DNA from 3 places in the Lysinibacillus sp. IITD104 genome. Region 2 is predicted to be linked to each of the others. Evidence: riboswitches for the same ligand, from Rfam matches in the RefSeq annotation. Region 2 holds a riboswitch; each other region holds the start of a gene.

What was found. A riboswitch is a leader RNA that binds a small molecule or an ion and turns the genes downstream of it on or off. The one in region 2 is predicted to bind lysine.
Positions count from the first base shown of each region.
Region 1: it holds a riboswitch for lysine, as region 2 does, so the genes downstream of both, V1L66_RS21665 (amino acid permease) here and V1L66_RS11940 (transporter substrate-binding domain-containing protein) in region 2, are expected to answer to the same signal.
Region 3: it holds a riboswitch for lysine, as region 2 does, so the genes downstream of both, V1L66_RS06940 (aspartate kinase) here and V1L66_RS11940 (transporter substrate-binding domain-containing protein) in region 2, are expected to answer to the same signal.

Region 1 covers NZ_JBAHYH020000001.1:4,284,810-4,289,429, reverse strand. Annotated here, with positions in the region: gene V1L66_RS21670 (MFS transporter) at 1-1,115, opposite strand, end outside; lysine riboswitch at 1,294-1,470, shown strand; gene V1L66_RS21665 (amino acid permease) at 1,553-3,016, shown strand; gene V1L66_RS21660 (response regulator transcription factor) at 3,169-3,861, shown strand; gene V1L66_RS21655 (sensor histidine kinase KdpD) at 3,866-4,620, shown strand, end outside.
Region 2 covers NZ_JBAHYH020000001.1:2,347,411-2,352,030, forward strand. Annotated here, with positions in the region: gene V1L66_RS11930 (amino acid ABC transporter ATP-binding protein) at 1-532, opposite strand, end outside; gene V1L66_RS11935 (amino acid ABC transporter permease) at 545-1,270, opposite strand; gene V1L66_RS11940 (transporter substrate-binding domain-containing protein) at 1,441-2,298, opposite strand; lysine riboswitch at 2,418-2,604, opposite strand; gene odhB (2-oxoglutarate dehydrogenase complex dihydrolipoyllysine-residue succinyltransferase) at 2,945-4,204, opposite strand; gene V1L66_RS11950 (2-oxoglutarate dehydrogenase E1 component) at 4,296-4,620, opposite strand, start outside.
Region 3 covers NZ_JBAHYH020000001.1:1,367,183-1,371,802, reverse strand. Annotated here, with positions in the region: gene V1L66_RS06950 (succinate dehydrogenase cytochrome b558 subunit) at 1-73, opposite strand, end outside; gene V1L66_RS06945 (YslB family protein) at 346-780, shown strand; gene V1L66_RS06940 (aspartate kinase) at 879-2,105, opposite strand; lysine riboswitch at 2,228-2,405, opposite strand; gene uvrC (excinuclease ABC subunit UvrC) at 2,513-4,303, opposite strand; gene trxA (thioredoxin) at 4,426-4,620, opposite strand, start outside.

The sequences.
Region 1 (4,620 bases), 1.9 Mb from region 2:
CCAAATAAATCATGCAAGAAGCCAAAAAGAATAGGACCGATTGCGGCAAATAAATAACCCAAAGATTGGGCAAAGCCTGATAAATCTGCTGCTTCAAATGCAGTACGAGTGCGGAGAGTGAAGAACATCATTGCTAGAGCGAATGAAGAACCACCTGCTAACCCTAGAAGAACCATCCATAGTACTCCAAGACTTGTCCATTCCATGACAACCCCAACAAAGCCTACTAAATAGAAGGAAGTAAACATCAATACAAGTGGGCGTTGAGAAGTCATTTTGCCTGCAATAATAGGCACTGCCAAGGCCATTGGTACTTGTGAGAATTGCATGATTGAAAACATCCAGCCAGCTTTATCAGGTGCTAAACCTTGAGCAATATAGATTTCAGGTATCCAAGCTGCTGTTGTGTAGAATAATAAAGACTGTAAACCCATTGCCCCTGTGACAGCCCAAGTAACAGGTGATTTCCACAGAGGTGTACTGGTCTTTTTAGATGTAGTAACTGGTTCCGGTTTATTTGACTTTAGTTGAGGTATCCAAATTAAGATTGTAACTAGAACAAGTATGAGTGCAATGGATAGCGCCCCTTGCCAGCCTAACGATGAATTAGCTATAGGATAGCTAATACCAGCACCAAGGCCAGCAGTAAAATTCATGGACATGGTGAAAAAGGCCATCAATAAACCAACATGATATGGAAATTTCAATTTTAATAATCCAGGAATTAATACATTTCCAAAAGAAATGGCTACGCCAATTAACACAGTACCCAATAGAAGTAATTCTGTTGTACCAAGTGAGCGTAGGACAATCCCTAAGGCCAAGAGAAAAGTGGATAAAAATAATGTTAGCTCGAGCCCTAATTTGCGTGCTACAACTGGCGCAAATGGAGATATAATAGCAAAAGCCAGCAATGGAATAGTTGTTAGAAAGCCTGCCAATACATTAGATATCCCTAGATCTTCACGGATAAAGGATATAATTGGGCCAACAACAGTTAGTGGCATTCGTAATGTAGAGGCTATAAAGATAACGCCAAAGACTAAAAGTAAGGTTGTTCCTTTCCAGCTAATTTTTTTACTTGGAAAACTAGTGGAATGATCATTTGTAGTCAAAATAAAATCCCCCCTAATAATAACCATTCTAATTGAACTACTATAACACTTTATCACACTATTAAAAATAGTAGAAGATTCATAAAATACAGAACATTTCCCGTTGTATTGAAATGTCTATGGTCTTATGTTAGTATAATAAACATCATAAATTTAATAATTATATGCCTCATGTTTGTATTGAGGTAGAGGTCGCGATATTTATAAGTATGCTAATTGAAATGACAAGCATTGATGAAATTAGCTGAAAGGAAATATTGCCGAAGTGTGAGGGGACTTGAAAACCTCATGCTGGGGCTGTCTCCGAAAGGAACAGAACTGTCACGTTTGCACAACGTGTTGAGCTATCATGTAAGAAAAACTGAGGATTAACGTAGCCATCACAGTGTATATGTGATGGCATTTTTTTGCCTCATAAATAGGAAGGAAGCTATATCGTGAGTGAAATAAAAGTAAATCAGTTCGGACATAAAGCACCGAAGCTGAAAAAAGAATTAAAAAGTCGTCATATCACAATGATTTCTTTAGGCGGTACAATTGGTACGGGGCTATTTTTAGCCAGTGGTGGTGCTATTGCTCAGGCAGGACCTGGAGGAGCATTGCTTGCCTATGCTTTAATCGGTATTATGGTGTATTTTTTAATGACAAGCTTAGGGGAAATGGCTGCTTATATGCCATCATCAGGTTCATTTAGTACGTATGCAACCAAATTTGTAGATCCCGCTTTGGGCTTTGCATTAGGCTGGAACTACTGGTATAACTGGGCAATCACCATTGCTGCAGAAATTGCTGCTGTATCATTAATTATGAAATATTGGTTTCCAGATAGCTCATCAGCACTTTGGACAGTATTATTTATTGCTGTTGTACTGACGTTTAATTTACTATCCGTAAAAAGTTATGGTGAAAGTGAATATTGGTTTGCCATGATTAAAGTAGCAACGGTCATTGTTTTTATTATCATTAGCTTACTAATGATTTTTGGTATTTTAGGTGGGCAGGCTCCTGTAGGTTTCACTAATTTCTTTATTAGTGATGGGCCATTCCATGGTGGCTTCCTTGCCACATTTGGTATTTTCCTAGCAGCTGGATTTTCATTCCAAGGAACAGAATTACTTGGAATTACAGCAGGTGAAACAGATGATCCTGGTAAAAATATTCCGAAGGCTGTTAAATCTGTATTTTGGCGTATTATTTTGTTTTATATTTTAGCGATTGGTGCAATTGGGATGTTGATTCCATTCACAGATGAACGTTTATTATCAGAAGATATCGCAGTCTCACCGTTTACACTAGTGTTTGACCGCCTAGGTATTGCCTTTGCTGCTTCATTAATGAATGCCATTATTTTAACGGCTATGCTGTCAGCAGGAAATTCAGGACTATACGCATCTTCTCGTATGCTATGGCAATTAGCAGTGGATGGACATGCACCTAAATTTTTCTCAAAGCTAAGTCGTCGAGGTATTCCGATTTATGCACTTATGGCAACATTAGCTGTAGGCTGTTTAGCATTTTTGGCATCCTTCTTTGGTGATGGAGTGGTTTATATCTGGCTATTAAATGCTTCTGGAATGTCTGGCTTTATTGCATGGCTAGGTATTGCATTTAGTCATTATCGTTTCCGCCGAGCGTTTGATGCACAGGGCTTAGATCCAAAGTTATTACCTTATAAAGCTAAATTATATCCATTTGGACCATTATTTGCTTTTACTGTTTGTATGATCGTAGTCATTGGACAAAATTACACAGCCTTTACAGGTGAAAAAATAGATTGGTACGGTATCCTTGTTTCGTATATTGGGATTCCACTATTTTTAGCATTATGGTTGGGCTATAAAATAAAGCACAAAACAAAAATGCTTCCACTTAAAGATTGTGATTTAAAAGTTGAAGATTAATTAATAGAGCTGTTCTGTAAACCAAAAAGTGATGGTTTATAGGGCAGCTTTTTTTTAACACTCATGAACAAAATCTCTCCAATTAAACATCATAAATATGGTAATGTAATATACATATGGAAATTGGGTTTTAGTAGGAGAGGTGCATGATAATGCAAAAGCATATTTTACTGGTAGAAGACGATGAAGCCATTCGTGAAATGGTTGAAAATTATTTAACTATGGAAGGTTTCAATGTCACAACCGCGATCAATGGTGAAGAGGCATTACAAAATTGTTTGCAAAATACCTTTGATTTGGTCATCTTAGATATTATGATTCCTAAACTAAATGGATTGGAAGTATTAAAGATTATTCGAGAGCAGGCAGCACTTCCTATCATTATTATGTCTGCCAAAGACAGTGATGTTGATAAAGCACTAGGCTTAGGATTAGGGGCAGATGATTATATTGCTAAACCTTTTTCTATGCTAGAATTTTCAGCCCGTGTTAAGGCTGTTATCAGAAGAGCTACGAAATACTCCAGTCAAGCTGAACAAAAGCAAGAGGTCCTAGAAATCGATAATTTAAAGATAGATATCGTTAATTTCTCAATAGCAAAGAGTGGACAAGAGATAAAGCTAACATCAAAGGAATTTTCCATTTTAAAATTGTTTGTGACAAATCGTCACAGGGTTTTTACCAAAGAGCAAATTTATCAGATGATATGGAAAGATGCCTATTATGGAGATGAAAATATTATAAATGTACATATCAGAAGACTACGTGAAAAAATAGAAGATGATCCATCAAATCCTCAATATATTAAAACTCTATGGGGAATTGGCTATAAGTTTGAGGGTTAAAAATATGATGATATTTCTATTATTAATAATTGTATTGCTAATCGGGATTCTCACTTTTCAATGGAAAGTCAAGAAGGAACAAGATCGCGCTATCCAATACATTCATAGTAAACTACACGTAATTGTAAATGAACAGACGTATGAAAAGATTCTAGTTACAACTACAAATTCAGAAATTCAACAGTTACTTGTTACAATGAATGCTTTGCTAGATCAGCATCAAAAAATCCAGGCTACTCATCGTAAAATGGAAAATTCCATGAAAAAGATGTTGGCCAATATTTCGCATGATCTTAAAACACCTTTAACAGTTGTACTTGGCTATATTGAAATGCTTCAACTTCAAAATGCGATGAGTGACGAGGAACGCCAACGATTACTTACAGGTGTACATGCTAAAACATTAGAAGTGTTAAAAATTATCCATACATTTTTTGACTTGGCGAAATTAGAGGCTGGAGATACAGATTACCCAATCACTAAAATCAATGTCAGTGAAATATGCCGTAAAAATATTTTGTCTTTTTACGATCTGGTTACTTCAATGGGATTAGCTATTAATATTGATATTCCTGCAAGCCCCATGTATGCACTTGGTAATGAAGAAGCATTAAATAGGGTGCTAAACAATCTACTGTCTAATGCTATTGCATATGGAGCAGACGGCAATGTAATTGGAATTACCGTAAGAAATGAAGAAGCCAATATTGATATTGATGTGTGGGATTGTGGCAAGGGTATTGATGAATATCATATCGA
Region 2 (4,620 bases):
ACACCTCACCCACCATTTCTGGGTCTAATGCGGATGTTGGCTCATCGAATAGCATTACATCTGGATTCATTGATAAGGCACGAGCGATGGCCACACGCTGTTTTTGTCCGCCTGAGAGCTGACGTGGCTTGGCGTTGACATATTGGTCCATACCAACGATTTTCAAATATTTAAGCGCCGTTTCTTCCGCTTCTTTTTTCGAACGTTTTATCACTTTGATTTGGCCCACTGTGCAATTACTTATGACATTGTGGTTGTTAAATAAATTGAACTGCTGGAACACCATGCCTAGATGTGTACGATATTCTTGTATATTGTGCTTTTCATCTAGGATGTCTTCCCCCTTATAAATTATTTGACCGCCACTTGGCGTTTCTAATAAATTTATGCAACGAAGCAATGTGGATTTACCAGAGCCAGAGGAGCCAATTAAACAAACTACCTCCCCTTTCTCCACTTGGAAATTCACATCTTTTAACACTTGGTTACGTCCAAATGATTTACTTAAATGTTCGATTTTAATGACTGCCATTTGTGCGTCCCCCTATACGGCTTCTTTTTGTTCTTTTTGATAGGCATCAGGACCATCTAGACGTTTTTCAACATAGAGAAGGATGCGAGATGCGGTAAATGTCATGATGAAGTAAAGAACACATGCAACGAAGAATGATTCGAAGTAACGGAAGTTGTTACCCGAAATTGATTTTGTTTGGAAGAATAATTCCGTTACCCCAATGACATTTAATACGGCTGTATCTTTAATATTCATGATTAATTGGTTACCTGTCGCTGGTAAAACATTACGCGCTACTTGTGGTAAGACAACATGAAGCATAATTTGGAAGTGATTCATGCCAATTGCTGATGCTGCCTCGTATTGACCATTATCAATGGAGACAATACCGCCACGAACAATTTCTGCCATATAAGCCCCTGTATTGAGGGAAACGACTAAAATACCTGCTGTAATAAAGTGCATATCGATACCGAATGCGATATCTAATCCGTAGTAGACAACCATAGCCTGTACAATCATTGGTGTACCACGGAAAAATTCAACATAGCATGTCAGTATAAAATTAATGAGCTTTAAGCTATAAAATTTCACACCTTTTTTACGAACTGGAATCGTATGCATAATTCCGATGAAAAATCCGATAAATGCACCAATAATTGTACTAATACTCGAAATCAGTAACGTATAATACGCACCTCGTAAAAACATTTGCCAGTTGTTTTCAATAATTGAAAGTATCCATTCAAGACTCATGATGTTCCTCCTAACAATGTCATCTTGCTTGCTTATTTCTTTTGTGCCCTAGCTCTTTCTACCATTCTATGATTTGTCACGCTAGGACATTATCATTATGTAGAGAGGTTCTCATTTTGATAATGATGAAATGATCATGCACGGACTAGTTGCTAGTCCGTGCCATGTCATTATTGTGCTGCGGGTTGTTGAGAAATAGCTTCTTCCATAATCGCTTGACGATCATCTTCTGAAATGCCTTTTAGGATTTCATTGATTTTTTCGCGATTTGCGTCATCTTTACGTAAGCCTACAGCAATTGAAGTATTTGATAGGTCTGTATCAAAGCCTTCTTCAAATGCTACATATGTGAATTTATCGTTGGCAGCAGAAGCGGAAATGCCCTCTGGACGTTCAGCTACATAGCCATCAATTTTACCTGCTTCTAAAGCCACACGCATTGCTGGGAAGCTCTCCATTGCCGTTTGTTTTTCTACACCTTTAATTTGGTCAATCACTGTGTAGTTAGATGTATTTAATTGTGATGTAATTTTAGCACCTGAGAAGTCTTGAATCGATTTTGCGTCTTCATATTTGCTACCTTTTTTAATAACCATAACAAAATCAGAAGTATAATAGTTTTCTGTAAAATCAATTGTTTTCTTACGTTCTTCTGTTGGTGACATACCTGCGATAATTGCATCAATTTTGTTCGATTGTAGCGCTGGAACTAATCCGTCCCACTCCATTTTAACAATGACTAACTCTTTGCCTAAACCTTCAGCAATTTTCTTTGCCATTTGTACATCATAGCCACCTGCATACTCTGCATTATCCGCAATTTTCACTGCGCCATTTGCATCGTCTTGCTGTGTCCAGTTGAACGGTGGGTAGCCAGCCTCCATTCCGATTCGGAATTCACCGCCGCCTTCTTCTTTGTCAGTTCCAGCATCACTTGAACCGCCCTCTTTTTTGTCACTTGTGCCACATGCAGCTAGCACAATTGCTGTCATGATAGAGATCATTACTAACAACCATTTTCTTTTCATGAAAAACTCCCCTTTTCTGTAAAAAAATAAGACAACTGTACTAAAAAAGACCTAAGTATATTGAACTTAGGTCTTACCTTTTATGACAGTTGCCCAAATCCTCACTATAATTTCCATGTTTCCGAGATAGCACAACCTAGTAAATCTGGAAATCCATTTACTAGGACAGTCCTGCACTTATTCACTGCAGACCCAGTATAAAAGTACGAGCTCCTTTTATACTTCGGCGATATTTCCTTCTTCATTGCGTCTTCGCTTGCTTGTACTCAACAATGAACTAATAAATACCGCGCCTCTACCTCACTGGTAACAATTCGTGAGGTTTGTTTATTTAATTGATATTTAGATACTACTATAAAACTAATATGTTCGTCAAGACGATTTTAACATTTTTCTGACTAATGACAATATTAGGATATTGTGCGTTCTGCTTCCACTTTAAATCGTTGAACTTTTGTTGATATTTCTGAAAATTACAACAAATATTTATTATAGAGTATGTTCTATATGTGAGAAAAGTTGCGTTTTTTTCTTTCTTTGCTCCTCTAAACGATGTAACATTCGTACTCTTTCAAGCTTAGAATCGGTCAGTACCTTTCGTCATACAAAAAACCCTGCTGAACATTGTTCGCAGGGTTTAATGGGATTATGAATTTAATAATAAATCTTCAGGATTTTCGATTAATTCTTTAACCGTTTTTAAGAATCCTACAGAATCTTTACCATCGATGATACGGTGATCGTATGAAAGTGCTACATACATCATTGGACGGATTTGAACTTCACCATTTACTGCAACTGGACGGTTAACAATTGAGTGCATGCCTAAAATACCAGCTTGTGTACCGTTCATAATTGGTGTTGACATTAATGAACCGAATACACCACCATTTGTGATTGTGAATGATCCACCAGCCATGTCATTTAAGCCTAATTTTTTATCACGAGCTTTTGTCGCTAAGTTAGCGATATCTTTTTCGATTTCTGCAAAGTTTTTGCTATTTGCATCGCGTACAACTGGTACGACTAAACCTTCTTCAGTTGATACAGCAATACCGATATCAAAGAAGTTATTTAAATGAATTTCATCGCCAGAGATTTGAGCGTTTACGTATGGATATTTTTTCAGTGCTGCAACAACAGCTTTCGTGAAGAATGACATGAAACCAAGTTTGATGTCGTTTGCTTTTACAAACTCTTCTTGTTTACGTTTACGAAGTGCCATGATGTTTGTCATGTCAATTTCGTTGAATGTTGTTAACATTGCTGTTGATTGTTTCACTTCTAATAAACGTTTTGCAATTGTTTGGCGACGACGGCTCATTTTTTCAATTGTTACACGGTCAGAATTAGCTGCTGGTGTGAACACTACTGGGCCACCTGAAGTTGCTACTGATGTAGGTGCTGCTGGTGCTACAGCTGGTGCTGTACCATGAGCTGCTACATCTTGTACACGTACACGTCCTTGTGGATCTACTGGAGATACCGCGGCAAGGTCAATACCTTTTTCACGTGCAAGACGACGTGCTGCTGGAGATGCAACTACACGCTCACCAGAAGTTTCTTCTACTACTGGAGCTGCTGCAACTGGTGCTGCTGCGGCTTGTGGCGCTGCTGGTGCAGGTGCTGCCTCAGTTGGTGCTGCCGCTGCTGGAGCTGCTGCTGCGCCTTCGCCTGCTTCTACTACTGCGATAACTTGACCAACTAGTACAGTATCGCCTTCTTCAGCTAAAATTTGTGTTAATACACCTGCTTCTTCAGAAATGATCTCAGCGTTTACTTTATCTGTTTCAAGTTCAACGATGAATTCACCTTTTTCAACGCGATCGCCCACTTTTTTTACCCACTGTGCGATACTACCTTCTGTAATCGATTCTGCTAATTCAGGGACTTTAATTTCAGCCACTTTCATTTCCTCCTTTGGTTAACGTGCATGACGCACATAGAAGGGCTACTGCTTAAGGGCAAGTAGCCCGGTTTCAAAAATTAATATGTGATTATTTAACCTTTACTGGCTCAGCAACCGCTTCTTCAATAAGAGCTGCTTGTGCTGCTTTATGAGAATCTGCATCCCCTTCAGAAGTTGAGCTCATTGCAGGACGGCCTACATAGCGAAGCTTTTTACCTTCTGAAAGTTCATATAATGTTTCTAATGCATAATTCCATGAGCCTTGGTTTTTCGGTTCTTCTTGTACCCAAACGATCTCTTTTGCATTAGGATACTTAGCAATGATACCAGCAACTTGCTCTTTTGGGAATGGGTAAAGTTGTTCTACACGAATAATGTGTAGGTGATCGAAGCCTTCGCCGTCTTTCACGCGC
Region 3 (4,620 bases), 980 kb from region 2:
AAAACAGACCTACTGGAATGATCCCAAGTAGAGAATGTAAGCGACGCCATAAAAACTCTCGATCTTTCGACAAGACTGTTACCCCCCTTAGTACTTAAAATAGCACAACAAAAGAAGTCATCATTTTGTAAATGATACTTCATTGACTGTGTATTTCATCATGGTACAATATTATGACATGTTTATTGTACTCTCAAGAGCTACGAGCGTCAAGGCAACTCGGAGTTTTTCATAGAGCTTATTAAAGAACTAATCTAGTACATGATGCGTCGTTTTTTCTCGAAAAATCTATCATTACTTTATTACCGTTAAATTTTAAGAAAATTCTAAGAAAGAAGGATAACAATGTTAAACACTCCATCTCCTACAATCTCATCATTTGGCTATGAGATCATTCGTGATCATATTCTATCTTCTATACTCGGTAAACATGAAGATGATGTCCTTTATTGGGCAGGTAAGGAGCTTGCTCGCAAGTTCCCATGTAAAAGTCAAGATGAACTTATCGCATTTTTCGCAGATGCCTGCTGGGGTACATTAGAACTCATAAAGGAATCAAAAGATGGACGCATTTTCCAGTTGACAAATGACCCTGAAATTCTGCAAATTAAGCAACGTAGCTTTAAACTTGAAGCAGGATTTATAGCAGAGCAAATTCAACTAGCGAAAGGCTACCTGACAGAATGCTATAATGAAAAACGGGAAAAGCAACAATACGTCATGTTTACAGTCAAATGGGATGTTAAAGAACGTATTATGAATACCATTCCCTTAGAATAATTAAAAAGGATTGTCTCCCATTAAAGAATGGGAGGACAATCCTTCTTTTTTCTTCCTTTTATTTCGGTCAATTACATAAAATGCTGTTTCTTCTATTATTATATGTAAAGTGCTTGCTCTAAATTAAACTCATCATGGAGAGCATTAGCTGCTTTGATCATATCATCCTGTGGGACAACAACGGACACTTTTATTTCAGAGGTACTTACCATTTTTACAGGGATATTTTCACGACGTAACCGATCAAACATACGAGCAGCAACGCCTGGATTAGAAGCCATGCCTGAACCTATGATAGAAACTTTTGCTAGCCCAATTTCGAAGTCAGCAAAACTAAATCCGAGTGATAATTTACTTTCCTCTAACACACGTAATGCTTCCGCAAATTCCTCTTTTAAAATGGAAAACGATACAGTTGGCTTCAACCCATCAATAATGGCTTGGACAATTATATCTACATTAATACGGTTCTCTGCAAGAACCGTAAATATGTCTGCTAATGAAGCATTGGAAAAAGCATCATACCCTACTGTTAAACGAATAATATCCGATTCAAATGCCACACCACGAACGACTAAATTTTTTTCCATTTCTACTTCCTCCTTCAATAAAGTGCCTACTGATTCAACTAAACTTGAGCGTATAATAACAGGCATTTGAAATTTCTTCGCTAACTCCACCGCACGTGGATGTATGATATGAGATCCTAAGTTAGATAATTCCAACATTTCATCATAGGATATTTCCTGTAGCTTTTGGGCATTTGTAACATAACGTGGATCTGCTGTATAAACACCGTCCACATTTGTATACATATCAACTCTCTCCGCTTCCAATGATACAGCAAGTGCTACAGCTGCTGTTTCAGCTCCACCTTTCCCAAGCATGGTAATATTGTGCTCTTCGTCAATCCCCTGTTCTCCTGCAATGACTACAATTTGTCCCTGTGTAAAGTGTTCTTCCATTCGACTAACATCTATATAGTCGATTCGTGCATGTCGATACATACCGTCCGTATGTATACCAGCTTGCCATCCAGTTAGAGACACAGCATTATAGCCTGCTTCCTGTAAGGCGATGGCTAATAAAGCACTAGATAATTGAGAGCCTGTTGACAAAACTGCATCTAATTCTCGTTTCGATACATCGTCTGTTAGTTGATGTACCATCATTTTCATCTCTTTCAAAGTGAGTCCCATCGCTGCAACGACCACCACTACATCAAAACCTTTGTCCTTTTCAGCAATCGCTTTCCGAGCAGCCTCTTGGATTTGTTCAGTGGAACCTAATGCAGCTCCTCCAAACTTCATCACGATTTTAGCCATTCTTTCGTTCTCCCTTCCAGTTCATGTATTTCACCTAATTATGGGTTTCTAGAAAAACTAAAAGGCAGCCTCCACATAACGTGAAAGCTGCCTATAACATGTACAATAATCGTAACTTGCGCATGTGTGATAGCTCTCCGAAACGTTTAGAATCGACAGTCTTACATTTCTTAAATGCAAAACCAGTACAGCAATGGAACAACAATACTGTACTTCGGCAAGCTCCCCTTTCACACAATATCTTTGGATTTGTCCATCCTCCATCGTGTTACTCTTGAACCTTGCACCTCTATCATCACTTTAAAGTGAATGTATTCAATTCATTAAGCTTTAGCGTAAACAAACTAGTCACGCAGTTGGCTCTCCATAACATTGAAAACAATGTTATTTATAACCATAGCACATGCCTATTCCTTTGACAATGATTGTTGCTGAAAATAGCTAAAAATTTGGCTTGCTAAATTAGCGGGCATCCCAGCCTCCTGTAATGCTAGCTCGCTCGCCTCTCGAATTTTTTTGACTGAACCGAAATGTTTTAGCAACTGTTGCTTTCGTTTTGGTCCTACCCCTTCAATATGATCTAATACAGATTGAATGGCATGCTTCTCATGCTGTTGACGCAAGAATGTAATAGCAAAGCGGTGAACTTCGTCTTGAATTCGTTGTAATAAATAAAAGCCATCACTTGTACGTTTCAAGCTAATCACTTCTGGTGGATCACCAAACAATAGCTGAGATGTATTATGCTTATCATCCTTTGCTAAACCAGCAATCGGTATGACAAGACCTAGCTCATCTTCTAGTACTTCACGGGCTACTTCCATTTGCCCCTTACCACCATCAATTAAGACTAAATCTGGTAATGGGAGACCTTCCTTTAAAACACGTATATAGCGACGACGTATAACCTCCTGCATTGCACCGTAATCATCATGCTTGGCTGCTGTACGTGTTTTATATTTTCGGTATTCCTTTTTCGCAGGCTTCCCATCAATGAACACTACCATGGCAGATACTGCATCCGTTCCATGCATATGACTATTATCAAAAGCTTCAATTCGTAAAGGTGTACTAATACCCATTGCTTCACCAAGTGCCTCACAAGCACCAATGGTACGTTCCTCCTGGCGTTCTATTAGCTGGAATTTAGCTGCCACAGCAATTTCGGCATTTTTGGTTGCTAATTCAACCAATTCCTTCTTTTGACCTCTTTTCGGTGTAAGCACTTTGATCTCTAATAATTCAGTTAAGATAGCTGCATCAATGGCTTGTGGAATAAAGATTTCTTTTGGCTTAATATGCTCTGGTTTTTCATAAAAGCGTCCAACAAAAGTTAAAAATTCATCCTCTGCATCTTGATAGATCGGGAAAATCGAGACATCACGCTCTATCAGCTTACCTTGGCGCACAAAGAAAACCTGAACACACATCCATCCTTTTTCCACTGCATAGCCAAATACATCTCGATTTGTTGTATCACTTGAAACTATTTTTTGTTTCTGCATAACCGTATCAATATGGGCAATTTGGTCTCGGAATTCCTTCGCTCGCTCAAATTCCAGATTTTCTGCAGCTGCTAGCATTTTAGCTTCAAGCTCTTTTTTGACTGCCTCCACACCACCATTTAGAAACTTCGTCATATCCTCAATCATATCTTGATAAACCTGACCATTAATTTCCTTCACACATGGTGCTAAGCATTGACCCATATGATAATACAGGCAAACCTTCGATGGTAATTGTACACATTTACGCAGCGGATACAATCGATCCAATAGCTTTTTTGTTTCACTTGCTGCATAGGCATTTGGATAAGGACCAAAATATTTAGCCTTATCCTTTTTTACCTTCCGTGTCGTAATTAGACGAGGATGTTTTTCATTCGTAATTTTTAAATATGGATAGGTCTTATCATCCGTTAACATGACATTATATTTTGGATCATGTAATTTGATGAGATTCAGCTCTAAAATAAGTGCTTCAATATTGGATGACGTCACAATATACTCAAAATCTTCTATTTCACCTACAAGCCTTTGCGTTTTCCCTTCATGTGTTCCAGTAAAATAAGAGCGGACACGGTTTTTCAGAACTTTTGCTTTACCGACATAAATGATTGTCCCTTGTCGATCCTTCATCAAATAGCAGCCAGGCTGATCTGGTAAAATATCCAGTTTTCGTTTGATTAAATCATTCATTACCTACCTGCCCCCTAAGTAAAAATTCCCCTCATTAGAATAATGTTAGTTATTTTCTTTATTATATAACGAAAAAAAGCCGAACACATCTATTGATGGCTCGGCTTTGTGAACTTCATTCATTACGCATGTTTTGCGATAAATGCTTCTAAAGCTTCTTTTGGTTGGAAGCCTACTGTTTTGTCAACTAATTCTCCATCTTTAAATAATAGTAAAGATGGGATTGACATAATTTGATACTGAGCTGCAGTACCTTGGTTATTGTCAACGTCAACTTTTACAATTTTAGCCGCACTACCCGCAGCGTCCATTTCTTC